Undibacterium parvum: one gene and its partner. The protein of the gene in region 2 interacts with the protein of the main gene of each other region in a pairwise test. Links are inferred from orthologs where the notes say so. Each region holds a gene or a part of one and is shown on either strand. Other genes may lie near its edges. The genes, in order: recJ and EJN92_RS09350.

What was found.
Region 1: the proteins of EJN92_RS09350 (region 2) and recJ interact in binary tests that used the Escherichia coli proteins (3 or more experiments, as listed by UniProt). The link is inferred for Undibacterium parvum from one-to-one orthologs.

What each region holds. Positions count from the first base shown.
Region 1 is NZ_CP034464.1:4,874,257-4,889,867, reverse strand. What follows is about bases 4,432-7,430. They hold recJ (single-stranded-DNA-specific exonuclease RecJ), read right to left. Parts: upstream 6,776-7,430; coding sequence 5,087-6,775; downstream 4,432-5,086. Other genes in these bases: EJN92_RS21265 (hypothetical protein), read right to left, coding at 6,772-7,430; EJN92_RS21275 (M13 family metallopeptidase), read left to right, coding at 4,432-4,934. Also shown: EJN92_RS21290 (L-lactate permease), read left to right, coding at 1-1,099; EJN92_RS21680 (hypothetical protein), read left to right, coding at 1,305-2,090; EJN92_RS21280 (hypothetical protein), read left to right, coding at 2,257-2,721; more of EJN92_RS21275, read left to right, coding at 2,811-4,431; more of EJN92_RS21265, read right to left, coding at 7,431-7,845; EJN92_RS21260 (lipoprotein-releasing ABC transporter permease subunit), read left to right, coding at 7,931-9,187; lipoprotein-releasing ABC transporter ATP-binding protein LolD, read left to right, coding at 9,180-9,875; EJN92_RS21250 (hypothetical protein), read right to left, coding at 10,036-10,725; EJN92_RS21245 (hypothetical protein), read right to left, coding at 11,131-12,078; EJN92_RS21240 (hypothetical protein), read right to left, coding at 12,158-13,792; EJN92_RS21235 (Type 1 glutamine amidotransferase-like domain-containing protein), read left to right, coding at 14,181-14,909; EJN92_RS21230 (hypothetical protein), read right to left, coding at 15,018-15,371. UniProt on the Escherichia coli protein: Single-stranded-DNA-specific exonuclease.
Region 2 is NZ_CP034464.1:2,138,851-2,154,626, reverse strand. The notes cover bases 11,976-15,139. They hold EJN92_RS09350 (DNA topoisomerase III), read right to left. Parts: upstream 14,763-15,139; coding sequence 12,189-14,762; downstream 11,976-12,188. Other genes in these bases: EJN92_RS09345 (Smg family protein), read right to left, coding at 14,955-15,139. Also shown: EJN92_RS09400 (sensor domain-containing protein), read left to right, coding at 1-373; EJN92_RS09395 (LytR/AlgR family response regulator transcription factor), read right to left, coding at 611-1,402; EJN92_RS09390 (sensor histidine kinase), read right to left, coding at 1,415-2,686; EJN92_RS09355 (DUF1631 family protein), read right to left, coding at 9,257-11,962; more of EJN92_RS09345, read right to left, coding at 15,140-15,440; DNA-processing protein DprA, read right to left, coding at 15,521-15,776.

The DNA of each region.
Region 1 (15,611 bases), 2.7 Mb from region 2 along the record:
GCCCTTGTTTTCTTTGCTGGTACCTTTCTGGTTGATCTGGGCTTTTGCTGGTTTTAGGGGCATGCTGCAAATTTGGCCAGCGATCCTGGTGGCGGGTTTAAGCTTCGCAATTCCGCAATATCTGGTCTCGAATTTTCACGGTCCCTGGTTGGTCGATGTGGTGGCCGCGATTGTCTCTATGGTCAGCCTGATTTTGTTTCTCAAAGTGTGGCAGCCGAAAAAAATCTGGACTTCTACTTCGCTGAAAGGACGTGAGGCAGAGTCTGGTAGCGCTGATTTGAGCGGCGCCCAGTCGCATCAGTCAGATGCTGGCGCTGCTATGTTTCAGAAACATGATAGACGTGCTTTGGTCATGGCGTGGATGCCTTGGGTCATCCTTACCGCGCTGGTCTTTATCTGGGGCGTGCCAGAATTTAAAAAATGGGTAGATGGAATTTCTGTGTTCAAGATCCCTTTTACTGGCTTACATAATCTGGTCGAAAAAGTGGCACCAGTGGTCGCTAAGCCGCATAAAGAAGCGGCGATTTATACCCTGAACTGGTTGTCGGCCACCGGTACCGGTATCTTTATTGCGTCTATCTTGGCAGGCTTGATGATGAAATATCGCTTGCTTGATTTGTTCCGTATTTATTTCCGCACCATCTGGCTGGTACGTTACTCTTTATTGACGATAGTCTTGATGCTGGCGCTGGGCTATCTGACCCGCTTTTCTGGTACCGATGCCAGTCTGGGCTTGGTGTTTGCGCATACCGGCATGATGTATCCTATTTTCGGTACTTTGCTCGGTTGGTTGGGAGTGGCGTTGACCGGTTCTGATACTGCCGCCAATGTCTTGTTTGGCGGCTTGCAGAAAACCACCGCCGAGCAACTTGGTCTGAGCCCAGTCTTGATGGCGGCGGCAAATAGTTCGGGTGGTGTGATGGGTAAAATGATCGATGCCCAGAGCATCGTGGTGGCCAGTACCGCCACCCGTTGGTATGGACATGAGAGTGAGATCTTGCGTTTTGTGTTCTTCCATAGCCTGGCGCTGGCGCTGTTAGTCGGTCTGTTCGTATTCTTGCAGGCCTACGTCTATCCATTTACTTTATTGGTGTATTGAGTTGCGAAACTAAGCAGCTAAGTTAATTGCTAATGTCAAAGGCGACCTGCGGGTCGCCTTTTTTGTTTTCATCTTGTGCTATGCCAGAATGCCCATACCAGCGTCAAATCGCGTTACACTTTCGCTTAAGTAGATTGCTAGCTGGCATGCTCAGTTAGCGGTAATTTCGATGTCCACCATAGACCATTCAGGAAATCTCAAGTACATGAATAAATTTTTAGACACGCAGCACTCAGACTTATGCGCGCGCGCAGCACGGGCCAGTTCAGGCGATCGCAGCGTCGCACAACTCTGTGCTGGCTTGCTGCTAGGACTCGCACTGTGTGGCTGCGCTACCGCGGACAATCCTGCCAGCACGCCTACTGGTACCAGTGCCAACACTAAGGATGCAGCCGTCAGCGAAAAATCTGCGCCAGCTAGCGGCAGCATGAGTAAGCCTGCCATGGATACCCAGGTCATCGGTGCTGTAACTTCTCCTTTGAGTGATTTTAATCTGATACGCACTGAGATTTCGCCTGAGTTAAATGCCGCTATGAAGGGGCCGTATATACTCCCATCGGATAAAAGCTGCGACGCTATCGGTGCCGAAATAACCGCCTTGGATCGCATCATAGGCCCGGATCTGGATGCGACTACCGGCAGTCAGGTGGCAAGCCTATTCGATCAGGGGCAGTCTGAATTAAGCAATGCGGCAGTCGGCGCCTTGCGTAGTACGGTCGAAGGCGTGATTCCCTTTCGTAGCTGGATACGACGTTTTTCTGGCGCCGATAAGCACTCTAAAGATGTCACTGCTGCGCTGGCGGCCGGCATCGTGCGTAGGGCATTTCTAAAAGGTTTGGGTCAAGCTAGCGGATGCCTGCCACCGGCTGCGCCCCTGCCTTTGGCAACGGCTCCCGCTACTGCGACAATTCCAGCCAAAAGCGGCACCGGCAACAATACTACTGCGCTGCCCGCCGAAACCATCAATCCACCCAGCGCGCCTGCCAAATAAGCGCTTGTTGCTTGCGCTAGACTATTTTTGATGCTAACCCAAGACGCATATTCCATGCGGCTTTCCAGCCATGCCGTGCTGCAGCCCGCATGGAATATGCGCAGTGGCGGCATGGCATCTTTATAATGGGCTGGCCTGCAATTTCCAAGATTGGTTTAATTCCCCCATGTTTAAGCTCAGTGCTTTGTTAAAATTTTTAGGTGTTAGCAGTAAGTTCATCGTGCTGCTGATGCTAGCCAGCTTGCTCAAAGAGCGTTACGACAGCATCAGTATGGTGATCCCAGCGTTACGTTGGGACACCGGGCTAGCTTTACTCTCCCTGGCTCTGCATCTGCCCTTGTTTTGGACCAGCATGATCGCGCCGCTGGCGCTTTTGATTGCTCTATCTATGGCCTCGGATGTCTTGCTAAACGCTGGTGAGCCAGCTGCTTTTGATCAGAGCATGCGCGCTCACATAGGCCGGATAGCGGGCCTGTTGATCTTCGCCGGATGTGCCTGGCTGGTGCTGGTGCCCAGCCTGGAATATTTTATTCTGAGCGGCAAGCTGAGCCTGGTGCTGCATTTTTCGCTCAATGATCTGGCGGTGCTGCTGACTGGCGTGCTTTGTCGGATGCTTCTGTTCTTTAAGTAAAAATCAGGCTGAACTTTTTCTAGGCGAAGCGATCCAAACGCCTAAATCCCCCCCCCAAAAAAAAGCAACTATAAAAATCGAGAGACCCTATGAAAAATGCTATCCGTTTTAAGTCCTCAGCCCAGCGTGGCGAGTTACCCGCTAGTTTGCGTAAGCTCAGTCTGGCTCTCATGCTGGCCTTGCCGGGCGTATTGCTGGCCGTACCAGCAAGCGCGCAACAGGGCGCCATCGTGCAAGCGCCAGCCGGTACTTCCACAATCAGTAATCCTACGGCCAGTCGCAGTGGCATGGATAGCCGTGTCGCTGCGGGCGATGATTTTAATCGCTACGCCAATGGCGGTTGGGAAGACGCCACGGAGATCCCGGCAGACAAAAGCAGTTGGGGCATATTTGGGCAGTTGAGTGAAGACACCGATAAAAAAGTTCTTAAGCTGATAGAGCAAGCCGCGCAAGCAGCGGCCGGCAGTGAGGCGCGCAAAGTCTCCGATTTTTATCAAGCCTATCTGGATATGGCGAGCATTCATCAATTGGGTCTGGCACCGTTGCAAGCGCAATTGCAGCGCATCGATGCACTGACGAATAAGTCGGCTTTATCCAGTTATCTGGGGCAGCAATTGCGCGCCGATGTCGATCCTATCAATGCCACCAATTTGTCTACCGAGAATCTGTTCGGCCTGTGGGTAGCCCAAGGTTTTCATGATCATAGTCGCTATACCGGCTATTTATTGCAAGGCGGCTTGGGCATGCCGGATCGCGAATATTATGTCTCGCGCAATCCAAAAATGGCGGCTTTGCGTCTCAAGTATCAGGCGCATATCGCCAGCATGCTAGGTCTGGCTGGGGTGGCAGATGCCGAGGCTGCGGCGGGTCGCGTGATGGCATTAGAGACGCAGATCGCGCGTAGTCATGTCAGCCGAGAAATCAGCTCGAATGTCTTGAAAGCCGATACTTCCTGGCGTAAATCGGATTTTGTGAAGCAAGCCCGCGGTCTGGATTGGGATGCGTATTTCGCCGCGGCCGGCCTTGCTGATCAAACTTCTTTTATGGTCTGGCACCCGACTGCTTTGAAGGGTGCTGCCAAACTGGTGGCGGCGATTTCTATCGATAGTTGGAAGGATTACTTACGTTTTCATGCCATCAATCAGCGCGCCTCGGTCTTGCCGCAAGCCTTTGTCGATCAAAAGTTTGCCTTTTATGGAGCCGCCTTAAACGGTACACCTGAGCCCGCGCCGCGCTGGAAAAATGCGGTGGCAGCCACCAATCATTCTTTGGGTGAAGTACTCGGTAAGCTGTATGCCGAGCAGCATTTTTCACCGCAAGCCAAGGCCAAAGTGCAGGGCATGGTGGTGAATATTCTGGCTGCGTTTAGCCAACGTATCAGCGCTCTCGATTGGATGGCAGCGAGCACCAAAGCCGAAGCGCAAGCCAAGCTCAAGGCCATGTATGTGGGGGTAGGCTACCCGGATAAATGGCGTGATTATTCGGGCTTGCAAGTGAGTGCCACTGACGCCTATGGTAATCAGGAACGTGCCGAGATTTTTGCTTACCAGCAGGCCAAAGCCAAACTAGGTAAAGCGGTGGATGCCACCGAATGGTGCATGAACCCGCAAGAGGTCAATGCCGTCAACATGCCTATGCAAAACGCCTTAAACTTCCCCGCTGCGATTTTACAGGCGCCGTTTTTTGATCTGACTGCCAGCGATGCCGTGAATTACGGTGCCATCGGTGCCATCATAGGCCATGAGATCAGTCATAGTTTTGATGACTCAGGTGCGCAGTTCGATGCCAAAGGCGAGCTGAGAAACTGGTGGAGTAAAGCTGACCTGGCACATTTTCAAAAATCCTCCAAGGCGCTGGTGGCGCAATATTCGGCGTATAAACCATTTCCAGATCTGGCCATTAATGGGCAGCAAACTCTGGATGAAAATATTGCCGATTTGGCTGGCTTGCAAGTGGCATATAACGCTTATCGCAGCAGCGTGACAAACGCTAATGAAGCGAGCGATCATGAGTTTTTCCTGGCCTACGCCGAGAGTTGGCGGAATAAATTCAGAGAGCCAGCCCTGCGTAATCAGATCGCCACGAACGGGCATGCGCCGGCCGCCTACCGGGTGCTGACGGTACGCAATCTGGATGCCTGGTATCCGGCGTTTAATGTGCAAACCGGGCAGCGTCTGTATCTGGCCCCGAAGGCACGCGTGCGAGTCTGGTAGTGGGTTTTTAGAAGTTCCCACATGGCCAGAGGCGCATATCCCATGCGCCTTGCAGGCCATGCCAGGCTGCAGCCCGCATGGACTATGCGCGCTGGGCTAGCTGGTAAAAATTATTTGAATGACCGTGTGGGGAATCTAAGTCGGGCTCAGCTTCACTCCACATGCTCCACCAATAACTGCACCTTGGTGACGCCATTGTATTCATTCACATCAAGCCGGAATGCGACCTTGACCTTGTCGCCGAAACTGTCGGTGTGACCGAACCAGATCGCGTCATAACGCAGGCCGTTTTTTTCCAAGACCATTTTTAGATGGCGCTCTTTGAGTATGCGTTGTGAGATTAGTTTGAAGTCGTCGCAAAATACCGGCGCGGCAAAGCCCTGGCCCCATACTTGCGCTGCCAGCAGATCGATAAAGTCGGTGGTGAAGTAAGCGTCTTCCAGCGCGCCATCGGTTTCTATGATGCGCTCTAATTGCTCTTGCTTGAGCCAACTCTGGCCAACTGCTTCAAAGGCTTTTTGGAAAGCCGGAAAGTCCTCACTTCGTATCGTCAAGCCAGCCGCCATCGCGTGCCCACCAAATTTTTGGATCAGGGTAGGGGAGTGTTTGGAGACTAAATCGAGCGCATCGCGCAGATGAAATCCAGGTATAGAGCGGCCCGAACCCTTCATTAAGCCTGCATCGCCGGGCGCGAAAGTGATAGTAGGGCGGAAAAATTTATCTTTTAAACGCGAGGCAACGATGCCTATTACGCCTTGATGCCAGCTCTCATCAAAGACGCTAATGGTGTGGCTGGCTGCGGCTTGAAAATCATCCAGATGCAAGAGCGCCGCGTCTTGCATATCACGCTCTATGTCTTTACGGTCGGCGTTGATGCTATTGAGTTCTTGCGCAATTTGCCAGGCGCGGCCCTCGTCATCGGTGGTCAGACATTCTATGCCCAGCGCCATATCGGCCAGTCTACCGGCGGCATTGAGGCGCGGCCCGACTGCAAAGCCGAGATCAAACGGGCTGGCTTTATGGCTATCTCTACCTGCCACCCGAAACAGCGCGGCAACTCCGGCATGCATGCGACCGCTGCGCATGCGCTTGAGACCTTGTGCCACCAGTATGCGATTATTCGGATCGAGCTTAACCACGTCGGCCACAGTGCCCAGCGCCACCAGATCGAGTAAGACATCGAGCTTGGGCTGGCTTTGGCTATCGAATACGCCGCGCTTGCGTAGTTCGGCACGCAGGGCTAGCAAGACATAAAACATCACGCCGACACCGGCCAGATTTTTACTTGGGAAGCCGCAAGCTGGCTGATTCGGGTTAACGATGACAGCGGCGTCGGGCAGGCTGTCGGCCGGTAAATGGTGATCGGTAATCACCACCTGTATGCCCATCGCATTGGCCGCTGCCACACCATCGATGCTGGCGATGCCATTGTCGACCGTGACGATGATGTCGGGCGATTTTTCTCTGGCGGTCAATGCCACGATCTCTGGCGTTAGCCCGTAGCCGTATTCAAAACGGTTAGGCACAATGTAATCGACCAGCGCGCCTAGCATGCGCAAACCACGCAAGCCCACCGCGCAGGCCGTGGCACCGTCACAATCGTAATCAGCCACGATCACCATTTTTTTGTTGGCGGCGATGGCGTCGGCCAAAAACACGGCGGCTTTGTCTATGTGCAGCAAGGCGGTCGGTGCTATCAAGGCCGGTAGTTCAGTTGCCAGTTCGCTGCTGTCGGCGACCCCGCGCGCCGCGAACAGGCGCGCCAAGACTGGATGTAGGCCGCTTTGGCGCAGAGTCTCAGATTGTTTGAGTGAGTAGGGGCGTATGCTAAGGCGTGTCATGCGGACTCTTCTGAGTTATTTTGCGGCAGAGAAAATACCGGTGTCAGTGTGGGCTTGGCCCAGAATTTCCACAGATGGCGTGGCGTCAGGCTGAACGTGGTCAGGCTGCTGGCATCGCTAAACACCAAGTCCAAGCGCTGTATTTGCTTATCCTTGAGTGCTTGCAGTAGTGCCACGCACCACTGGTCTTCTAAGCTGTGCATGGCGTCTAACCAGTAAGACCAATCGCTGTTGAGGGCGGGCTCCAAAAAGCCATCGAGCACCAGGGTGGACGCTCCTTCGCGCTGGCTGGCAGCGAATACCTGCGCTAAGTCGGCATCTGACCGGAAATGCTTAGCCTGTAGCATCAGGGCAGCGCTGCCGCTATGCAGCCAGGCCGAATTGATGATGTTCTGCCCAAGTGTTTCGCGTTGCGCATTGATAGGGTGGATATGCCATAGCATCTGTATCTCGTTTTGCAGTTTGCGCCAGGCTCTTTCTTGCTCACCCTTAGGCATCCAGATGTCGATGTTGTGGCCACAAGCGGCATCCATGGTCGAGGTCTGCAAATGCTGCCAGTCATCGGCGCGCAAGAACCAGGTTTTGGCGTCACCGTACAGCAAAGTCTTGCCTAGTTCTGCGCACATGGCGGCCGCGGCCTGAAACAGCGTAAGCGCTTCTTGCTCTGCAATCGCGAGGCGACGTTGGTCGGTGAGCACCAGATGATCGCGCGCGATGTGGATGTGGACAGGACTAAAAGTGAACCAATAGCCTTCGTTCACGGTCAATCCCAGTTCTTGCATCTTGGCATGCGTGTTGGCCGGGCTACATAGACGCGGATTGGGCAAGCTAGAATTGGCATGCGCAGTATCCATGCGGGTTTCCGGCCTAAAATGGCCTGCGAGCCAGGCTTCATGCGGCAGTAGCCTTGCAAAATCCGCTGCTAACTCGGTTTTTCCTTGTGTGGCACAGGTCAGTAGTTTGGCCAGCGCTGGTGTGCGTAGGCTGGGGGCGAGTAGTGCGCGCTGCAGATCGGGTGCTAAGGCGGCCGGTGGAATACCGAAGGGAAGAATAATTTGTAAATGGCTCATAGCAGTATTGTAGGGCATAGTGTGGCAAACTAGCGGGTTGTTCCATGTGCAAGAACTTGTTCCACCTTAAAAAATAAAGACTTTTGTGAAAAATCTCCCTTTTGAATGGCTAGTCGGCTTGCGCTATACGCGCGCTGGCAGGCGTAGTAGCCGCAATAGCTTCATCTCTTTTATCTCGCTGATCTCTATGGCCGGTATCGCACTGGGCGTGGCGGCGCTGATCGTGGTGCTGTCGGTCATGAACGGTTTTCAGAAAGAAGTGCGCGACCGTATGCTCTCGGTATTGCCGCATATCGAGGTGCTTGATGCCAGCGGCGCCTTGGCCGACTGGAAAGCCACCGCGCTAGAAGTGGAAAAAAACAAAGCCGTATTAGGCACCGCACCGTATGTCGATGCGCAAGCCATGATCATTAACGATGGCGTGATGCGCGGCGTGATGTTGCGCGGCATCTTGCCGGAGCAAGAGCCTAAGGTCTCGGTGGTGGCGAGCAAGGTCAAGGCCGGTAAGCTCAGCGATTTACGTGAAGGTGAATTTAATATCATCCTCGGCATAGAGTTGGCGCGCGCCATGCACGTTAGTATCGGCGACAAGGTCACGCTAGCCGCACCCGAAAGTCAGTTGACCCCGGCGGGCATGGTGCCGCGTTTAAAAGGTTTTACCGTGGTGGCGGTGTTTGAGGCCGGGCATTATGAATTCGATTCAGGTATGGCGTTTATCCATATTGCTGATGCGCAGAGATTTTTCCGTCAGCCTGCACCTAGCGGCCTGCGTCTGCGCATACAAGACATGCTAAAAGCGCCGCAAGTGGCCTATGAATTGCGCAATAGCTTGCCAGAAAATTTGCTACCTCGCGACTGGTCGCAACAAAATTCGAATTATTTCGCTGCCGTTAAAACCGAAAAAACCATGATGTTTATCATCCTCACGCTGATCATCGCGGTCGCCGCCTTTAATCTGGTCTCGACCCTGGTGATGACAGTGACCGAGAAGCAGGCCGATATCGCGATCTTGCGTACCTTGGGTGCATCACCTTGGTCCATCATGAAAATTTTTATGATACAGGGTGCGCTAGTGGGCTTGCTCGGTACCGCGCTGGGGGTAGGTTCAGGCATCCTGATTGCCTTAAATATCGACGTCATCGTGCCTTTTATCGAGCGTATTTTGGGCATACAGTTTCTGGCCAAAGAAGTGTATGTGATCAGTTCGCTGCCTTCTGACCTGCATTGGTCCGATGTCTGGACTATTGGTGGCGTGGCCATCGTTCTGGCGTTTTTCGCCACCATTTATCCTAGCTGGCGTGCGGCCCGCGTAAAACCTGCGGAGGCACTGCGCTATGAGTAATCCTGATATCCAAAAAACCGTCCTATCTTGCACTAATCTGGGCAAGACTTTCACCCAGGGCGAGTATGCAGTCAAGGTCTTGAATAATATAGATTTGAACGTCAAAGCGGGTGAGCGGGTGGCGATCGTCGGTGCTTCTGGTTCCGGCAAATCGACCTTGCTGCATTTGCTCGGTGGACTAGATACGCCGACTAATGGCACGGTGGTGTTACAAGGCCAAAATTTTGCCAGTCTGGGCGAGACTGCGCGCGGCGAGCTGCGCAATACTTCGCTCGGTTTCGTGTATCAGTTCCATCATTTGCTGCCTGAGTTTTCGGCACTCGATAATGTCGCCATGCCCTTGCTGATACGCCGCGTAAAGCGGGTAGAAGCACAAGAAGCGGCACGCAAGATACTTGAGCGGGTAGGACTAGGACACCGCGTCTCGCATGTGCCAGGTGAATTGTCTGGCGGTGAGCGGCAACGCGTGGCGTTGGCGCGCGCGCTGGTGACGCAACCGGCTTGCGTCTTGGCCGATGAACCGACCGGCAATCTCGACCGCGGCATCGCCGATCAGATCTTTGCCTTGATGCTGGAGTTGTCGGCCACGCTGGGTACGGCCTTCGTCATCGTCACCCACGATGCCGAACTGGCGAAACGCTGCGACCGGATTTTACGGCTAGCCGATAATGGCTTAGTGGCGGTGTGAGCTTGATCCTAGCGTTGAGCTAAGGGTCAAGTTTATAGCGTTGTTGTAACTAGGCTGGTTTGTATCAATCAATCAATTAATCAATTAATCAAACCAGCCTGATAAAGCGAGACCGATAAAGCCAGGTGCCAATTAGCTCAATCAGCACCTGAGGTTTACATCAACGATGGTAAGTCCAGTCGCATTCAAAACTAGGGACGGCACCAGGAAGCTGAGTACACATCAGCATTTCACCATTTCTGATGGTAACGGCGATTTTTCTTTCTATGGAAGTTGGAACAATCGTCCGGGTAGATGAGCCATGACTTCTAGTAATAGTGACTTCTGTTTTGCCATCGACTAACTTAGTAGTTACCCCGCTACCTGTGTATTGGGGCGTGGCGTTAACAGTGGAAATAATATCAAAGTTACCTGTAAACGTAGCCTGTAACTTAAGGTTATCGGCGACGTTACGATCTATCAGGGTGGCACTGCGGTTGGTCTCAGTGGAAATATATTGTAATGGTTGTGGCGCAGCAGTCGTACTTGTTGCTATGACCGCTCCTGTGCATCCGATGTTATCGAAGTACTCTTCTTTATCATTACCACTTAAGGTGATGCCATTGTTGGTTGCAGTCAGCACCAATGTTTCGTTGGAGTCGTACTCACATTTATGTACCCAAGTACCCACATACTTTGATAATGGGCCTTCTGGTGTGCTTGGTGTGACTACCGGCACCACTGGTGTCGTTGCGGTCGCGTTACTGCCAGTCGCGGCAACTGCTGGTGCATCAGAACTGCCACCGCCACAGGCGGATAAAATGGCGAGTGCTAGGCTAGAAGCCAAAAGTTTAAGAGAATAATTTGTCATTACGAGTTCTTTTTAATGTATAAATAGCATGCTTAGGTATGCTAAATTTTTGATGCATTTGATATAATTAAACCAATGGCACGCATTGATTTTCTAAGTGCGGACAGGTGGGTCTCAGTTGAACACATAGTCTTTACTAGAAAGACTTGTGCTTTCGGTATTTATCTACCACCCTTGCACGACATGGAGGTTGTTTCCACTAAGCAAGTATAACATACTCAGTTTTTGCAATGAATTGCATGCATTTGATTAAGCTCAACGGCATCGGAATAAGCAGTAAATTATTTGCATCCACCGGTTTGCAGGTATTGTGAAAGTTAAATTATTGAGACTGCTATCGAAACGGCGTCCCTTTAATTATTAATGCCGTCATCGTGACCGCTAAACGGCCGGATCTTCGCGCGTTTACAAACCTAATCGTTTAAAGTCGCCGCTATGTATAGCATCGAGCACACGTCTGGTTTCGGCGTGTAGTCGCTCACGATCTGCTTGGTTTGGCAGTGCCTGCAAGTAGCGTTCGCCCACCGTGCCTGAACACTGGGCGATGCTGGTACATAGCTGTAACGCGCTGAGTGATCCTGGTCCACACTCCAAACCCAATTCACAGGCTGCCAATGAAAATGCCATTGCGCGTAAATCTGGCCGTTCGCTACTGGTGAGCATTTGTGCATCTACTTGCAATACCAGGTATTGCTGGACGAAGTCTTTTAGAGAGTTGATCGCAAAAGCATCCTTGGAGGCCAGAATGTTATACACAATTTTTAAGGCGGCTTCCTGATTGCCGTCGGTGAGTTGTTTTGCCGCGGTGTCCCCAGGGCTTAAAATGCGTCCACTATTTGCCGCTTCTTGCTGCTCCGCCGTGAGCCTAAGTGTCTCCTCTCTTGGCATATCTGAGTAGGCTTTACAGCGACCCTGTAAATTCCGGTAAGCCTCTATACGGGCAGCGCGATTTGGGCTATTGACTGGTAGGCTACTGGTGAGCTCCTCTACAGTGACACTTTGCCCTGCTGCTGCGATAAAGGTTGGGAAGCAAGCGGACCAGGCGCGATATGCCGTATGCCGTTCAATCGGGTCTTGGCTGTCTTTAAATTGATAGTAGATAGCACGTAAATTGCTACTGCGCTCTAAGGGATTACCCAATAACTTGGTCGCTGACTTGATCGCCTCTGAATGCTGAATATCGATAGTCGGTGATGCTAGCGTAGATACGGAAACAGACGCGGAAGCGGAAAGCCCCGTTGTTGCTTGCGATGAGGGGTTTTCTTTTAATGCCCCAGATGGGAAGAGCAAGTAAATGGCAGCAAGGCTGACAGCAAGGAGAGAAATCGCAAATGACGCTTTGATCGCATTCATAGTCGAAAATTTATGCTTGAAAATAAAATCCCCGGCACAGGCCGGGGATAGTAATTTTTATTATCGTCACGTGGCGCTATTATTGACAACCATTGATTTTGAAGGAAGTAACGCGGGTACTCCAATTGAAAGTTCCGTCAGCCTTCAGGTATTCTGATGTGTACCAAAAAGTGCAGTCATCGACAGGATCGACACTCATGTGGCTGTAATCACCCCAGCGACTCAAAGTCCCCGTTTGCGACCCCGTTCCTTGCATGATTAGGGTTTCGTTACTCAAGGTGTTGACCGGGTCAGCAGCTAAACGTGTGGCAAAGCGTAATGCCGGTTTAATCGCGCTGCTCGATGCACTATAGCCCAAGGCGATATTCCCCATTTTATCCATCGCGACACTTCCCATCCAGCGTGACGTATTGTCAGGTGCATAGGTCGATTGCTGATACACCATTGGTGTGCCGGATAGATTGCGAATTTCATACCAGCGGGTGGCGCTATACGAGGTTTTTCTATTGCTGCCTACTTTTACTGCGTGATTGACGACCAAAGCCTCATGACCATCGGCAAATTTGCGATACGCCAGTCTATACATGGCACGGTCTGCCAAAGAATCGAGGGTGCGACTGGTTCCAGCTTGAGGAATGCAAGTTCCACCAGCACAGGCAGCGTTGAATGCGGTGACGGGAATCGCACTAGGCCCAGTTAAGGTGGAATTGCCAGGACTTACCCAGTCGACGTGAAACTTCCACATATTCAGAGAATTGGTACCCAGATTAAGCATGTAATTGGGGCTGCCAGCGGCCGGTAAAATCGTGCCATCCAAATCGGCTGGTAACAGACCACCATAGCTAGTGCTTAACTGAAAGCACTGCTGTGTTGCGGTGGCTGCGCCCGCGACCATCGCGGCCCTATCCATGGCGCACACTTTGGCTCCGCCAAAGGTATTGGGCACGAACATATTGTAGGTGACGTAGTAGGCGTCTGGCCACACCCCTGCTTTGGGATAATCATTGAAGCCAGAATACTGAAAGGCGTAGCGATTGTAGCCACCTGTGGCGTCTGAGGTTTTGGATACGGCGATACATTGAAAGTAGGGGCCACCGCTAGGAACCGCAAATTGCATCAGCACCCAGCGATTCGCGATTTTGTCATACTGGACCACAGGGTCGCCATCGTTAGAGGTCTCGCAGGCGCCGCCAAAGCCGCTAAACAAGGTATTCCCTTTTACCGGCCCGTAGGTGGCAGCGCCTGTGGCTTTGTTGAAGACCGTCAATGAGGAATTGACCCATTGTACAAATTGACTGGCGCCTACCGCGCCAGTGGTATCCGGTGGCGCTGATTGCACTGCGAAGACACCAGATGGGCCGCTAAAACCTTGACCCATACCATCAAAACCCAGGCCTGCGCTAGTTGGCGCGGCTAAGTTCTTGCTGTTGGAGCTGACATGGCTTAATTGCGCTGCTGCATCTGTCTCGAAATTGGGAGAGTCGACATAAGGGACGCGGCGCTTTTCTTTGGCTTCCTTGCGGTAATGCGGATCGACTGCTTTGCCTACCGTATCGCGCAGTACGAAGGAATGGTCATGGTGGCTTGATTCTATGATTTCTACTTTGTGAGGGCTTGCTGCCATCTGAGCATTCTCCTGCGCCGCCGCCAAGGCTGGCAAGCCGGAAGCCAATACCACTGCAGACATCAAAAGTTGTACTTTTATTGCATTCATTGCAGACGCTCCTGTTGGTTTTATAGCTTGCGTCAATTGGATAAATTGCGCAGGGTTTTAGAACAGCACCAAATCATCAGTTCAAAGTAGATTTCGGGCTGATGAATTGAGTGTAGTACCGCAATTTTTCGCAAACAATACCAGACTGCTAATGAATGAATATATGCCGGTTTTGTTGTTTTTAATTAGTTTGATTTATAGGATGAGGCGAAAATATGCATGTATTGGTGGCTATCGGGGCGTGCAATTTTTGGCGATTTATTGCTCCTAGAATTAGAGCAGGGGATAGGTTTCATTTCTATATTTTTACGATTAGAAAATCATTACTCTCAAGACAATGATTATTTGATATTCTACCGGATTAGATTTTACGATGACTGACCTGACTATGAAAACACACATCATCGCCCTCGGTGGCGGCGGCTTTTCTTGCGGCACTGAGCCTGGTTTGGATCGCTACATTCTGGAGCAGTCTGGGCTAACGAATCCACGCATAGGCTTCGTGCCTACCGCCAGTGCCGAAGATCCGGCTTATATCATCAAGTTTTATCAGCGTTTTTCTACGTTGGCGTGTTGTCCTAGTGATTTAAAGTTTTTTGATCGGACTCCTGATCTGCTGGCTTGGGCGCTGGCGCAGGATATTATTTTTGTCGGCGGCGGTAATACCAAAAGCATGCTGGCGGTATGGCAGGCGTGGGGTTTCGATGATATTTTGCGGCAGGCGATGCAGCAGGGCGTGCTGTTGGCGGGGATTAGCGCTGGTGCGATTTGCTGGTTTGAATCAGGCGTAACGGATTCTTACGCCGATCACCTCAGCGCCATTCCTGGATTGGGATTTTTGCCTGGTAGTTGCTGTCCGCATTATTCGGATGATGTGGCAAGGCGGCCAAGTTTTGAACAAATGCTCATGCAAGGCGAAATCAGAGATGGTATCGCCATCGATGATGGTGCTGCCGTGCATTTTGTCGATGGCAAGCTGACGCGCATTGTGCAGGGTAAAGCGGGAGTAAGTGCGTATCAGGTACAGAGCACGAAGGATGGGGTGCGCACTAGCGCGATTCCCGATGTGGAGATTGTGCAGACCTACCTTAGTTCTGCGGTCGTCTGCAAAAAATAAAATTGAGCCCACGCCAGCGCGCATATTCCATGCGCTTCTTCGGGCATGCCAGGCTGCAGGCCGCATAGGATATGCGTGTTGGCGTGGGTGCTTAATTTTTTTCTTTTTTTATTCTTCTTCGTCGAACTCTTCAGCCAGATTGGTCCAGCCATGTTTTTTGGCGAAAGCACAAAATTCTTCTGGCGCTTCTAAAACTATCAGTTTTCTTTCTTGCAGACCGAGATCGCTATGGCCGAAGTCGGGGCCTACATAGCCGAGGCTGCGTAGTTTTGCCATGATGTGGCCTAACAGTATTTTGTCCTTGCACAGGCTGTTTTCGATGGGGCCGGAAAAGTCAACATATACGTCGATGATGCCATAGCCTTCGTCGAAAATACGAATGGCCTTGACCTCATGGTTGGCGCCGGATGAATCGGTGGCTTTAAAGGGGCCGCTCAGCTGGATATCGGTATCGTTAGTCATTTTTTATCGCTATGAAATTGGGGAAACCGTTTATCTTAGCATGCGAGTCCTACCCTTTTGCTAAGTATGAGTGCTCTTGCCACGACTATGTCAGCGATGAGGGGGACTTTGGTTTTCGCCATAGGCGCCTTCATGAAGAATTAAATCGTGATAATTATTGAAAATACAGCTACTTCTGTTTGCCAGAAAGCTGCGGAGAAGGTAGTCTCTTTTATATTGCGAGTTCTTATTTTGTGGCGC
Region 2 (15,776 bases):
AACCCTGAAACGCCTGCAAGCGCTGGCCGAGTTGGGGGTTAAAATGTCTATCGACGATTTTGGTACTGGCTATTCTAGCCTCAGTTATCTGAAGCGCTTTCCGATTAGTAAGCTCAAAATCGATCGCTCTTTCATCATGAATCTGCCTGGCGACGAAAGCGATATCGCCATCGTGACCGCCATCATCAGTCTGGCACACGCCTTAAAATTACGCGTGATCGCGGAGGGCGTAGAAAATGCTGAGCAAAGAGACTTTTTGGCATCCCTCAATTGCGATGAGCTGCAAGGTTTTCTGTATTCGCCCGCCTTATCCGCCAGCGAATTTGAACAAGCCTACTTACCCCTTGCGGCGAAAGCCGTGCGCCGCGTGTAATCCCATTTCATAGAATATGACCCCGTCCACCCAGTATCCATACGCCTTACAGGCCAATATCGGCTTGCAAGGCGCATGGATACTGCAGATGTATCTAGGGAACTTCTAAAAACCCGTTAATCGGGATGCAGCGCAAGGCGCAAACCGGAGCAATACGTCGGTATTGCGAGGACTTGCAACGCCGCGATGCGCCCGAGTATGGGGTTTTTAGAAGTTTCCTCTACCGGTGCATCCGTTTCACATAGGTTTGAAGCGCCAGGCATAGGCCAGGCTGACCTTGAGTATTTCCGTGCTGCCGCGCAACTCTACCGTGACTCTACCCATTTCGTCACGCTGGGCACGCGCAATCGCATCGGCTCTGACCACCACACCCCTATGGATTTGCCAAAATACCTCGGGATCCAGGCCCTCGATCAATTCTTTCAGTGGCTTGCGTACATGCGCCTCATCATCACTACTCACGACGCGTGTGTATTTTTCATCGGAGCTGAAAAACAGAATTTTATCCACCGGAAACATCTTAATCGTATCGCCGACGCTGGCACTGATCCAGCGTATTCTTTCCGGTGTTGTATGCCGCAAGCGCTTGTCTAACTCTTGCATCATTTTATTCAACTCTAGGCGCGGGTCGCCAGTAGCTAGCTGGGACGATTGCGGCTGACTATGTTTGTTGGCGACTCGCTCTTTCAAACGCGCGATCGCTTCGATGAGGCGCTCCGCAACGATAGGTTTGAGCAAATAATCGATGGCACCAGCGGCGAACGCATCAAGCGCATGGCTATCGTAAGCCGTAGTAAACAGCACCTGACAACGGCCCTTTACAGCATGCGCGACATCCAAACCGGACATGCCCGGCATACGAATATCTAAGAAGGCAATGTCTGGCTGCTGCGTGTGGATGGCCTCCAAAGCATCCAGGCCATGCTCACACTCGGCGTTGATCTTTAATTCTGGCCAATGCTGTTGCAGCATGCGCCGCAGTTCGGTACGCGGCAAATCCTCGTCATCGGCGATGATGGCTGTGCTCATGAAAGCTTCCTATTAGCTGGTAAATGGCAAAACTATAATGGCGGCGACTCCGCCTTGCGCTAGCGACTTCAAGCTTAGACTGGCGCTAGCGCCGTAAGTGGACGCCAGGCGCTCGCGGATATTCACCAAGCCGATACCGCCGCCCGAAACACTGCCGGAAAAACCACCCCCATTATCCGACACCTGCACCTCCAAAAGTGCCTCTTCATTTTGTAGCAGGCGACGCGCTGAGATCTGTATATGCACCGGCCCTATCTTAGGCTCAACACCATGTTTGACAGCATTCTCTACGAGCGAAATCAAGAGTAAGGGCGGTAGAGCCGCATCTTCGATTTCGCTGCTAATGCTGAACGTGAGTCGTGGGATTCGAGCTTGCATCAATCCCAGATAAGCACGCGCGGCATCGAGTTGTTGCGCCAGACGACCCTGCGAAGCAGTCCCATCGCCACGCATCTGCGGAATGCTGGCGCGTAAAAAATCGACTAAATGATCGACCATCATTGTGGCGCGCAAAGGCTCAGTCAAAATCGCTGATCTGACCCCCGCCAAGGTATTGAACAAGAAATGCGGTTCTACCTGCGCTGCCAACACCGATAATCTGAGTTCAGCCTCACGTCGGGCATCTTGCGCGCGCTTGAGCTCCTCCTTCTGCAAAGAGAGCATCAGCTTTTTACGTTGCCTGAAAAAAATCCAAAGATCAAAGCCACTTCCCAGGTGTAGCAATACAACTAGCGTCGCGACAGCATCAACCGCCCGCTTAAACGTAGCAAGAGATTTGGTATCGACGGCATCCTTAGAATTTTCAATGACTGACTCGGCAGCTTTGAGTTGAGGAGAGAATTGCGCGCTAGGATGCTTGAGGTCACTCAATTTAATCTCCAAGCTGCCGTCACCGTAGGCCAGATAACTAGCTGTGTAACGACTGCCCTCAAAAATCATATAACTGAATACGGCACCTAGCAAAACAGCCAGACTAAGTAGCAGCGCTTCTTTTTGCTCTGGATAATTTTTCTGACGCAGCCATGTTGCCATACCAGAGCCTAGCAATGCCAAGACTTGAACGCCAAATAAAATTGGTATTGAAAAAGCCAGGAAGGCCCGCATATCCCATCGCGCCAAGTAAAAAATAGCGAGCATCAAAAAAAATGCTATCCACGCCATGCCCGACCAAGCATAGCTGCGATGTCGATACCAGGCGCGCGAAAAGACCGCGAAATTGCGATATCGGGTCAGCCAGGTTTCGCTTTGTAGTGTGACTTCTGAGGGAAGAGCTTGTTCTGTCATAAGTGGCACCAATTGAGAATTCAAACAATTTTAAGCGATGACTTTGCCGTTTTGGGAGTCTGCGATGGAACGAATCCTAGGGCGACGAATCGGTCGCTGCTGAGTATAAGCGCAGAAAAGCAAAAACCCCTCGGCATTTCTGCGGAGGGGTTTTCTAATAAGAGCCTGACGATGACCTACTTTCACACTGGTTGCAGCACTATCATTGGCGCAGAGTCGTTTCACAGTCCTGTTCGGGATGGGAAGGGGTGGTACCGACTTGCTATGGTCATCAGGCATGACTGCTTGATTACTTGTGATCACGCTAAATTGTGAATCGCAAAAAATCGAATTGGGTAAATTATCCTGAACGTGTGTCTTATGTACAAACACATACTACTCACAAAAAGCAAAAACCCCTCAACAGGAATCTGTTGAGGGGTTTTCTAATAAAAGCCTGACGATGACCTACTTTCACACTGGTTGCAGCACTATCATTGGCGCGGAGTCGTTTCACGGTCCTGTTCGGGATGGGAAGGGGTGGTACCGACTTGCTATGGTCATCAGGCATAACTTGTTGACTTTGTGTGGTTCACGTTGCTTTGTGAGTCGCACAAGGTCCAATTGGGAAGAAGGGTCGTAGGGCGGTTTGCACCACCAAGGCAAGCGAACATGGTTCACTTGTCCATCAATAATCATGTGTGCTGAGCGATTGACCATCGCTGCAGCGTGCCTGCATGTTGAGTGCAGGACTTAGGCGGTTGTGATTTGTACCAAACTTCGTCGATTCCTCGACGACATAAGGCAAACACACAAACAATACTTGTCGTAAATCTATAACACTAAAGTTATAGGGACAAGCCTTACGGGCAATTAGTACTGGTTAGCTTAATGCATTACTGCACTTCCACACCCAGCCTATCAACGTCCTGGTCTCGAACGACCCTTTAAAGAGATCTAGTCTCTGGGAAGTCTCATCTTAAGGCTAGTTTCCCGCTTAGATGCTTTCAGCGGTTATCTATTCCGAACATAGCTACTCGGCAATGCCACTGGCGTGACAACCGATACACCAGAGGTTCGTCCACTCCGGTCCTCTCGTACTAGGAGCAGCCCCCTTCAAACTTCCAACGCCCACGGCAGATAGGGACCAAACTGTCTCACGACGTTTTAAACCCAGCTCACGTACCACTTTAAATGGCGAACAGCCATACCCTTGGGACCGGCTACAGCCCCAGGATGTGATGAGCCGACATCGAGGTGCCAAACTCCCCCGTCGATATGAACTCTTGGGAGGAATCAGCCTGTTATCCCCAGAGTACCTTTTATCCGTTGAGCGATGGCCCTTCCATACAGAACCACCGGATCACTATGTCCTACTTTCGTACCTGCTCGACTTGTCAGTCTCGCAGTTAAGCACGCTTATGCCATTGCACTATCGTCACGATGTCCGACCGTAACTAGCGTACCTTCGAACTCCTCCGTTACACTTTGGGAGGAGACCGCCCCAGTCAAACTGCCTACCATGCACTGTCCCCGATCCGGATAACGGACCAAGGTTAGAACCTCAAACAAACCAGGGTGGTATTTCAAGGATGGCTCCACGCAGACTGGCGTCCACGCTTCAAAGCCTCCCACCTATCCTACACAGATTGGTTCAAAGTCCAATGCAAAGCTACAGTAAAGGTTCATGGGGTCTTTCCGTCTAGCCGCGGGTAGATTGCATCATCACAAACATTTCAACTTCGCTGAGTCTCGGGAGGAGACAGTGTGGCCATCATTACTCCATTCGTGCAGGTCGGAACTTACCCGACAAGGAATTTCGCTACCTTAGGACCGTTATAGTTACGGCCGCCGTTTACTGGGACTTCAATCAAGAGCTTGCACCCCATCATTTAATCTTCCAGCACCGGGCAGGAGTCACACCATATACGTCCACTTTCGTGTTTGCATAGTGCTGTGTTTTTATTAAACAGTTGCAGCCACCAGTTTATTGCAACCCTTTCATCCTTCCCCCGCAGGGGGGTCAAACTACAAGGGCGTACCTTATCCCGAAGTTACGGTACCAATTTGCCGAGTTCCTTCTCCCGAGTTCTCTCAAGCGCCTTAGAATACTCATCTCGCCCACCTGTGTCGGTTTGCGGTACGGTCTCGTATGACTGAAGCTTAGAGGCTTTTCTTGGAACCACTTCCGATTGCTTCGTGAACAAGTTCACTCGTCTCAACCCCTTGAATTACGCACCCGGATTTGCCTAAGTGCCTTCTACAAGTCAAGAACAGGCTCATCCAACCGCCTGACAACCTTCCGCGATCCGTCCCCCCATCGCATCATACGACGGTGCAGGAATATTAACCTGCTTCCCATCAGCTACGCATCTCTGCCTCGCCTTAGGGGCCGACTCACCCTGCTCCGATGAACGTTGAACAGGAAACCTTGGGCTTACGGCGTGGAGGCTTTTCACCCCCATTATCGCTACTCATGTCAGCATTCGCACTTCTGATACCTCCAGCATCCTTTACAAGACACCTTCGCAGGCTTACAGAACGCTCTCCTACCATATGTCCTAAAACATATCCGCAGCTTCGGTGTATCGCTTAGCCCCGTTACATCTTCCGCGCAGGACGACTCGATCAGTGAGCTATTACGCTTTCTTTAAAGGGTGGCTGCTTCTAAGCCAACCTCCTGACTGTTTTAGCCTTCCCACTTCGTTTTCCACTTAGCGATACTTTGGGACCTTAGCTGGCGGTCTGGGTTGTTTCCCTCTTGACGCCGGACGTTAGCACCCGACGTCTGTCTCCCAAGCTCGCACTCATCGGTATTCGGAGTTTGCAATGGGTTGGTAAGTCGCGATGACCCCCTAGCCATAACAGTGCTCTACCCCCGATGGTGATACTTGAGGCACTACCTAAATAGTTTTCGGAGAGAACCAGCTATTTCCAAGTTTGTTTAGCCTTTCACCCCTACCCACAGCTCATCCCCTAATTTTTCAACATTAGTGGGTTCGGACCTCCAGTACCTGTTACGGCACCTTCATCCTGGCCATGAGTAGATCACTTGGTTTCGGGTCTACACCCAGCGACTAATTTCGCCCTATTCGGACTCGATTTCTCTACGGCTTCCCTATGCGGTTAACCTTGCCACTGAATGTAAGTCGCTGACCCATTATACAAAAGGTACGCAGTCACGGAACAAGTCCGCTCCTACTGTTTGTATGCACACGGTTTCAGGATCTATTTCACTCCCCTTCCGGGGTTCTTTTCGCCTTTCCCTCACGGTACTGGTTCACTATCGGTCGATTACGAGTATTTAGCCTTGGAGGATGGTCCCCCCATGTTCAGACAGGATTTCACGTGTCCCGCCCTACTTGTCGCAAACTTAGTTCCACACCGATGATTTCATATAAGGGGCTATCACCCTCTATGGCTGGACTTTCCATTCCATTCTATTATCAAAGATGCTAAATCTTGCAGGCTGTTCCCATTTCGCTCGCCACTACTTTGGGAATCTCGGTTGATTTCTTTTCCTGCAGCTACTTAGATGTTTCAGTTCGCCGCGTTCGCCTTGCATACCTATGTATTGAGTATGCAATACCCCTAAGGGTGGGTTTCCCCATTCGGAAATCTGCGGATCAAAGTGTGTTTGCTCACTCCCCGCAGCTTATCGCAAGCTACTACGTCCTTCATCGCCTGTAATCGCCAAGGCATCCACCATGTGCACTTAGTCACTTGTCCCTATAACTTTAGATTCTGGCGTCTGATTGTTCACATCAAAGTAAAAATCTACTTTGATGTGGTGCTAGTTCAAAATCACTGGCAGAGCCAGATGATTTTTCCAGTAACACCTACGCTCAGGTTCATCACCAAAAAATCGCTATAGTTCTTATTACTATGAGTATTACTTTAGCGTTTGCCGTATCTCAAGATATTTGATTTTCTAAAACCCTGTATTGCTACAGTGCTTTTCAAACTCTTTTTAATACATTTTATGTTTGTTTGATACAATCACAACCCTTCCATGAATTATCGTTAATAACTGTCGTTATTAATTTCCTTCACAGAAATAATTTTGATTATTTCTACTTTACTTCTTCTCAATTGTTAAAGAACGGTCTTACTTGATACTTTGCTTTCGTTTCGAAAGAACAAATCTCAATAGCGCGCGCGCTACTCACATTTGTTTTTTCTTCCCACTCCATTTTACTGGTAGGGCTGGTTGGACTCGAACCAACGACCCCCGCGTTATCAACACGGTGCTCTAACCAGCTGAGCTACAGCCCCACTTATTTACGACTTCTTTACTACGTAAATGGTGGAGGTTAACGGGATCGAACCGTTCACCCCCTGCTTGCAAAGCAGGTGCTCTACCAGATGAGCTAAACCCCCAATTCGGGAACTCGGTACCGATGAATCGCTCCATCGCTACGTTCTTTATCATTAACAGTCAATAAGTGTGGACACTTAACTTGTAGCGCACTCTAGAAAGGAGGTGATCCAGCCGCACCTTCCGATACGGCTACCTTGTTACGACTTCACCCCAGTCACGAATCCCGCCGTGGTAAGCGCCCTCCTTACGGTTAAGCTACCTACTTCTGGCGAAACCCGCTCCCATGGTGTGACGGGCGGTGTGTACAAGACCCGGGAACGTATTCACCGCGACATGCTGATCCGCGATTACTAGCGATTCCAACTTCATGTAGTCGAGTTGCAGACTACAATCCGGACTACGATACACTTTCTGGGATTAGCTCCCCCTCGCGGGTTGGCGGCCCTCTGTATGTACCATTGTATGACGTGTGAAGCCCTACCCATAAGGGCCATGAGGACTTGACGTCATCCCCACCTTCCTCCGGTTTGTCACCGGCAGTCTCATTAGAGTGCTCAACTTAATGTAGCAACTAATGACAAGGGTTGCGCTCGTTGCGGGACTTAACCCAACATCTCACGACACGAGCTGACGACAGCCATGCAGCACCTGTGTTACAGTTCTCTTGCGAGCACCGCCAAATCTCTTCGGCATTCTGTACATGTCAAGGGTAGGTAAGGTTTTTCGCGTTGCATCGAATTAATCCACATCATCCACCGCTTGTGCGGGTCCCCGTCAATTCCTTTGAGTTTTAATCTTGCGACCGTACTCCCCAGGCGGTCTACTTCACGCGTTAGCTGCGTTACTAAGTCAATTAAGACCCAACAACTAGTAGACATCGTTTAGGGCGTGGACTACCAGGGTATCTAATCCTGTTTGCTCCCCACGCTTTCGTGCATGAGCGTCAGTGTTATCCCAGGGGGCTGCCTTCGCCATCGGTATTCCTCCACATATCTACGCATTTCACTGCTACACGTGGAATTCTACCCCCCTCTGACACACTCTAGCCATACAGTCTCAAATGCAGTTCCTAGGTTGAGCCCAGGGATTTCACATCTGACTTATATAACCGCCTGCGCACGCTTTACGCCCAGTAATTCCGATTAACGCTTGCACCCTACGTATTACCGCGGCTGCTGGCACGTAGTTAGCCGGTGCTTATTCTTCAGGTACCGTCATGAGCAGTCTGTATTAGAGACTACCTTTTCTTCCCTGACAAAAGAGCTTTACAACCCGAAGGCCTTCTTCACTCACGCGGCATTGCTGGATCAGGGTTGCCCCCATTGTCCAAAATTCCCCACTGCTGCCTCCCGTAGGAGTCTGGACCGTGTCTCAGTTCCAGTGTGGCTGGTCGTTCTCTCAAACCAGCTACTGATCGTCGCCTTGGTAGGCTTTTACCCTACCAACTAGCTAATCAGATATCGGCCACTCCATGAGCATGAGGTCTTGCGATCCCCCACTTTCATCCTCAGATCGTATGCGGTATTAGCGTAACTTTCGCTACGTTATCCCCCACTCTAGGGTATGTTCCGATATATTACTCACCCGTTCGCCACTCGTCGCCAGATTGCTCCGCGTTACCGTTCGACTTGCATGTGTAAGGCATGCCGCCAGCGTTCAATCTGAGCCAGGATCAAACTCTTCAGTTTAATCTCTGTTTTGTGTTCATTTCTGAACTCCGTTCTTGCGAACGGTGTCGCTCACTCAAATAACTGACAGGCTACTTTTGAACTTGCGTTCTCAAGCATCCTATTTATTACTTTTGCGAACATTTGATATTTTTTAAGTTGAACTAACTACCGAAGTAATTAGCCGCGCTCTTTATCAAGTGCCCACATTTATTGACTGTTAATTGTTAAAGATCTGTCTTCTGTTTTTTGGCGCGTCACTATCGATTCTCACCGACTGCAAAGCGTTTCTGCCAGATTGCTACAAAGCGTTTTGTTTGTAAGCAGCAGAGAGATGAGATTATGCGGCATTTCCTTCTACTCGTCAACCCCTTGTTTTATTAGCGCTTGAATTTGATTCACATCTTCATTCAAACCTAAGGTTAATTCGTCTGCCTTATTTCCTTCATTTCGCCCCGCTCTTCAGCGGGAGGCGAACTATAGCAAAGCCTAACTAGGATTGGCAAGCTTTTGTTGAATTGATTTATGGGGTCTTCAACAACTAGGGCTGGAGAATGCAAAAAAGGGGTCTATGTATAAGGATGGCTTTTTTAAGATCGTACTTTATGCTAAAGCCGTTTGGTCTATGTTGTCAGCTGACTTAAGAAGTGATTGAACTGCGCGCTCAAATAGGGGTTCGCTTTCTATAAACCTGACGCGCCCGTGTGCAATCATACGACGAAACATGCGGACACTCACCACCGATGGCTGATCTTGTCCATCGAGACTAAGAACTAGATTACTAACACTGGGATCAACCCATTTGAGTTGCCCCATGCTAGGTTTGCCACCCAAGTTAATTTCCATTGCGACGCCACTACGAAGCCGCGCTTCAATACTATCCAAGCTATCCGAATCCGAATCTGATTCTGCGGCTGAGGCATCTTCAGCACTTTCGCTTGGAAGTTCTCGATCAAATACTTGATCTAGCATTTGCACCTTGATATCCAGCTCCTTAATCGCTTCCTCTAGAAATTTACGTGAATCCAACACTATGCTGGAAGTAAATTCAGAATTCGGACTGGCTTCCGGGGTATTTACGAATATTTCAAAATGCTCATGAATGGATGGTAGCGAAGGAATATGAACCAAGGTTGCCGAGTGGCTAGCACGTAAGGCGCTAGTATGAGCATCTACCAACCAATTCATCAGATCTTTTTGGCGCGTAGCGTCCCATGCGATCGAAGCAAGACCTTCTCTTAAAGTATTTAAGATGATCGGCAACAAGGCAAATAGTTGAGTGCGATCATCTTCCTTGAGTTTTGGCACTATGCTCCAAAGCAAATCCGGTACTAATAGACGATATCGGCGTGCGCGTTTTTCGTCTTGGCGATCAGCCATCTCAACGGCAAGCACCCAAACACTTTGCAAAAATTCCTGCAAATACGCGTCAATAGTTAATCCTGAGAGCGCTTCGCTCATTTGAGCGGTCGTGTGCGCAAACCTTAAAGTGCGGTTCTGGACTTGCTCGACGGCTTCGACGGTACGCTCAACATTTTTATCGCCAGCACGCAATTCCCTCGCAATAAACGCATCGAATTCATCGAGCATTTTTGAGAATAGTTGAGGATTCTCACTTTCGTCGTGCAGCAAAGTTTCAACAATGCGGCAAATTTCTTCTGTTATCTGGACTCCGCTCGGATCTAATTGCTTCAACCCCAAAGAAATTGAGCCTATGCGATTGACCAACATACGCGCTGGATGTCCTTTTTGCGTCAGCAAAGTAGTATCACGCAATGCAATTTTTAATACCATAAATTGCAAGCGTCCCAACTGGGCTCGCACTTCAGCCGGCACCTGATTGTCACGCAAAATAAACTCAAACAGCATTGCAACAATATCGATGGTCATCAATTCATCGACATTTTTCGTCATTTCATTCAGGGCAGCTCTTTGCTCGAGAATCAGATTACGAACATCTCCCTGACTATCGTACATCTCGGCAGTAACTGGCGTATGCGCCCTTTGCATTCCATGTACGGTACTCGCAAGTTGCCCGCCACCATAGGATAATCCGCCCGCAGCAGCACTTTCATTATTGCTAGCTCTCGCCTCACCAAAAACTTCATTACCTGTATTTCTCATAGGCTCTGAATATGTAGATGCGTTACCGGTGCTGCCTGAAAATTGCGCATCTCCCGATGTTTGATGAGTACTGGCTCCAGCTTGCGAAAAGGATCCCACAGGGCTATGAGCAGAGCCTGAAGAAACTTCTGAATTATTTCTATCGCTGCCAAAAAACTTTCTCAGCACGCCGCCCATCGCTTGCCCACTACCTAACCATCCAGATTGTTTGGCCGACCTTGATGGGACTGCAGATCCGTGCTCTTGCGACATCGCGTGCGCCGGCATCATGCCCGAGGTTTTACCTCGCACGTTGTCTAATAGTTGATCAACTCTGCTTCTACCGCCATCATTTGGGTAGTCGCTTTGGGCCATATTCTGATATTGACTTTGTGGTTGTGCATGTTGCTGTTGTGACTGTTGATTTTGATAGTCAGATCCAAAACCTGGTCGACTGTTCTCGAACCCATGCTGCTGGCTATTACGAAAATCTTGCTCTAATTCGTCGGATTCGTGTCCATGTTCGGTGCTTGCTTGGCTTGCAGCAGATTGCGTCGGCGATTTCTTTATTTTTAGCTGTAATTGGGCTGCGATGCCGTGCTTCGCCAAATGGGAGTTAACCGCATTGTAAATTGGCGCAATATGCGCGGCGAAATTCTCTGTGAATTGTTCGATCAGACAAGTGCTGATATCAGTACTAAGTCCAAAATTTTCTACCGTGGTGGAAATACAGCGCGCTAATAGATAGGGGCGAAATGGATTTTCCCGCTCTTTGATAACGTCTTGCTCAAACAATAATGCTATGCGAATATTTAAATCCCGCAATTGCTCTTCGGCTTCACTTCTAAAACGTTTGGTGACATCGTCAATCCGGAGTTCGTCTTCGAACGCAGTGGCATCAACCAGTGAAAGACTGGTTGCATCGAGGGCGAAAGCAGCGCTAGGTCGATAGGTGTTATAAGTTGTTTGAAAACTTCGCGTTAGCAAAACTTCCATAGTCTTGCTCATTTGCTGCTTCAATGAATTTGCTTGTTCTTGCAGGATAGAGCGCGTATTCAACAAGCGACCTTGCTCAGCAGACGAGTAACTCGCATCGGCCCTCTTGAATAAATCTTCAAGACAACGCGGAACAGTCTTTTGCGTCGCCTCAGAAACAGCGATGAGAAATTCTGTACGGGCGGTTGCTAACAATTTTTTCGGATCCATACTTTTCCTTGTCATGCATCACATCTGAAAAATTGCAAAACTATGAACCAACTCCGGTCTTTAGCATAGGCGAACTCTTCTCTGAAGCACTTACTGGTACATAAAATAATAGGCTTATTTTTCAAAAAGCGAGAATAAAATCGTCGCGCGGACAAATTTTCTTCTCACACTTTGGGCGCCCAATATATTATCGTAAGTAAACTGTAACAACCATATCAGACTTACATTAAGCGACTTTCTTTTTCCTCACGGCAGCTTTTTTGACGGGTGGAGTAGCATCCTCAGCAGCGGCTTTAGTTTTCGCACTTGCTTTTGCTGGGGCCTTAGCTTTACGCTCCTCAAACTCAAAACTGACTTTTCCGTCTTTGCCCCTGACTAAAAAGGCTTTAAATGGTCGGCGGGTGCGTTGCGAAATAAATCCGGGCAGTAAATCGGTCTTACCATCATTAAGTAATTTTGCCATTTGCTCAGGCAGAATCTCTTGCTGCAAGATAATGCGTCCGCTACGGAAATCACATGCCTTTGGCTTTGCCATAGTTTTTTCACACACATAGGCCAGTCCCATTTCATACACACCGCTAGCGCATTTCGGGCATGGGCCTAACGCAGTCTGTCCAGTAAAATCAACTGGTTCAGCATCTTCATCGTCTTGATTTTGGCCAAAATCAAATTCAAGTTTGAAATTATTGTGCTCTTCATCACGGACAATTTTCAGAATTGCCGCGAAAGGCCGCCCCATCTTCGAGCGAAAACCTTGCAGCGGACCAATTTCGCGCTTGCTCAATACTTCCTCAACTTCGGCAACTTCAAACTGTCGGCTGCCAGGCGTCTTGCTCATAGAAAATTCACATTTAGTGCAGGCAAAACGTCGATAATTTTCTTTAACAACGCCGCCACAATTTGGGCATGGCGTAGTCAAAGTCGCGTAATCACCAGGAATTGTGTCGTTATCGTATTCCTTGGCACGCTTAACTATGATCTGCGTCATCTGAGCGATTTCACGCATAAACTCTTCACGGCTAATCTTCCCACGCTCCATTTGTGAAAGCTTGTATTCCCACTCACCCGTCAACTCTGGCGAAGTTAATTCATCAACGCCTAAACCACGCAATAAAGTCATCAATTGAAATGCTTTAGCGGTAGGGATCAATTCACGTCCTTCACGTAGAAGGTATTTCTCGTAAATCAAACCCTCGATGGTGGCAGCACGCGTCGCTGGAGTCCCTAGACCCTTGCCGGCCATCGCTTCGCGTAATTCACCATCATCTAATAATTTACCAGCGCCTTCCATGGCAGACAACAAAGTCGCCTCAGAATAACGTGCAGGTGGTTTGGTCACCAAACCATTCGCTGTCACTTTTTCAGTCTTAACTTTTTCACCCTGAGCTACGGCCACCAAATTGCCGCTATTTTCCGGATCGGCGTCGTCTTGCACGTCTTTACCGTAGATTGCCAACCAACCAGGATTAGTCATCACCTTACCTTCAGTCTTAAACTGATGGCCGGAGACTTCTGTGATTCTGGTCGTCACTTGAAATTCTGCAGCAGGGAAAAACACCGCCATAAATCGACGTGTCACCATGTCGTACAATTTTTGCTCTGGCTCTGAGAGATTTTTAGGTGCCTGGCCAGTAGGAATTATTGCAAAGTGATCACTAATTTTTGTATTATCAAAAATTCTTTTGTTCGGCTTTACCCAATTATTTTTTAGAATTTGCGAAGAAAATTGCTGAAAATTATTAGTTTCAGACAAACTCGACATAGTTTGCTTAACGGTATCTAAGTAATCCTCGGGCAAGTGACGAGAATCGGTACGTGGGTAGGTTAACACCTTGTGCTTTTCATACAGAGCTTGTGCTAGCCCCAAGGTATTTTTTGCGGAAAAACCGAATCGGGAGTTGGCTTCGCGCTGTAAGCTAGTTAAATCGAATAAGGCTGGTGCCATCTGTGTGGCTGGTTTCGATTCTTCTCTAACATTGCCCTGTTTGCCACGACAAGCCGCAACGATAGACTCGGCAGCAGCTTTCGCCCACAAGCGTTCGGCTTTTTTCTCTGGATCGGTCTCATCTTTCTTGAACTGATGGTCCAGCCAACGGCCCTCATAAATACCTGCAGCACAGACGAATTCGGCACGAACTTCCCAAAAATCTCGGGATACGAAATTTTTAATCTTCTCTTCACGTTCGACTACGATAGACAGGGTTGGCGTTTGCACCCGACCCACCGTAGTCAGATAAAAACCGCCTTCTTTAGAATTAAACGCGGTCATAGCACGCGTGCCATTAATACCGATCAACCAATCGGCCTCAGAACGGCAACGAGCCGCATCTGCTAAAGGCAACATCTGTTCGTCGCTACGCAGTTTTTTAAAGCCTTCACGTATCGCGCCCGGTGTCATAGACTGTAACCACAGACGGCTAACCGGTTGTTTGGCTTTTGCGTGCTGCGCAATCAAGCGGAAAATCAACTCGCCCTCACGCCCGGCATCGCATGCGTTGATAAGTGCGGAGACATCTTTACGCTTGATCAATTTGTTCAAAACCTTGAGTCTGGACTCGGTTTTGGCAATAGGATTCAAGGCAAAATACGGCGGTATCATCGGTAAATGAGTAAAAGTCCATTTGCCACGCTTAACATCATGCTCTTCCGGTACGGCAATTTCTAGTAGATGACCGACCGCGGAAGAGAGTACATACTCATCCGATTCAAAGTAATCATCATGCTTGGTAAAACCACCCAAAGTCTTGGCGATATCGTTTGCAACCGAGGGTTTCTCAGCGATGATGAGCGTTTTTGTCATAGGTTTACTATTCTTAAATTGATTTTTTTAGCCTTGCGTGCGGGCAATCAGCAACGCAAGTGAAGTGGCTAGGGCATATAAGCGTAAGACTACCCTAAATGCAAGGGCGCAGCGGGGAATGATAATAGAGATTTGTTAAAAACAGCAACAAGCCTTGTCTTTTTAAGAACTATTCAGCCGTTTAGAAATTTTTTAATGCAATTGACGCGGCTCGCTCTCGTCGTCCGATAACAGCATTTCGTCAAACATCAGCATATCAGGATCCTTGCCTTGACTCCAAAGCATCATCAAGACGATCACTTTCAGTTTATCCAAAGGTACTGGCGACTCATGAATCGCTAAACTGCGCTCGATGACAATTTCTCTTTGTTTCGAGTCGAGTAAGCCGGCCGACTCCAGAAAATGGATAAAGCCCATCGCAGCAGTTCCGAGCACAGAAATTTCTTGCTCAGCATAAATACGAAAACCTTTCGATAATTCAGTGCCTAACTTGATTGGCGCATCCTGTTTCAGCATGTCATTGGTGGTATCAGCCAGCACCGTGAGCCAATCTAGCGCTTCGGAAATTTCATCTTCCTCAAAGCCGACAGCTGAAAGTTTTTTAGCCAACACGGCCGTCTCTGGACAGGCGTCCGGACGGTAATAGGTTTCGTAGAGGTAGACAAGGATATCAAACATAGTGTCACTTTAGCCTTTAGGTGGATACGAAACAAGTCTTGTAGGCATTTTTTCTCAAAAAATTATCATCCATACATCGATTAAACCAAACGCCTGTACATTCCTCCATGTAAGCTCTCAATTTGTCCGGCCAGTTCACGTTCGAGAAGTTGCGCTGATAGACTGGCTATATCATAAGTCGTTCTTGCCAGTAAGGTATCAATATGGACAGGATCGTATCCTAAGGCCAGTAATAATGGGTCCTTAGCGGCAGGGTCTAACACCAACTCGGTTTGAATAACAGACGTTGCGCTCATCATAGGCAGCACCCGCAACTCATCTAAAATATCCTGCGCA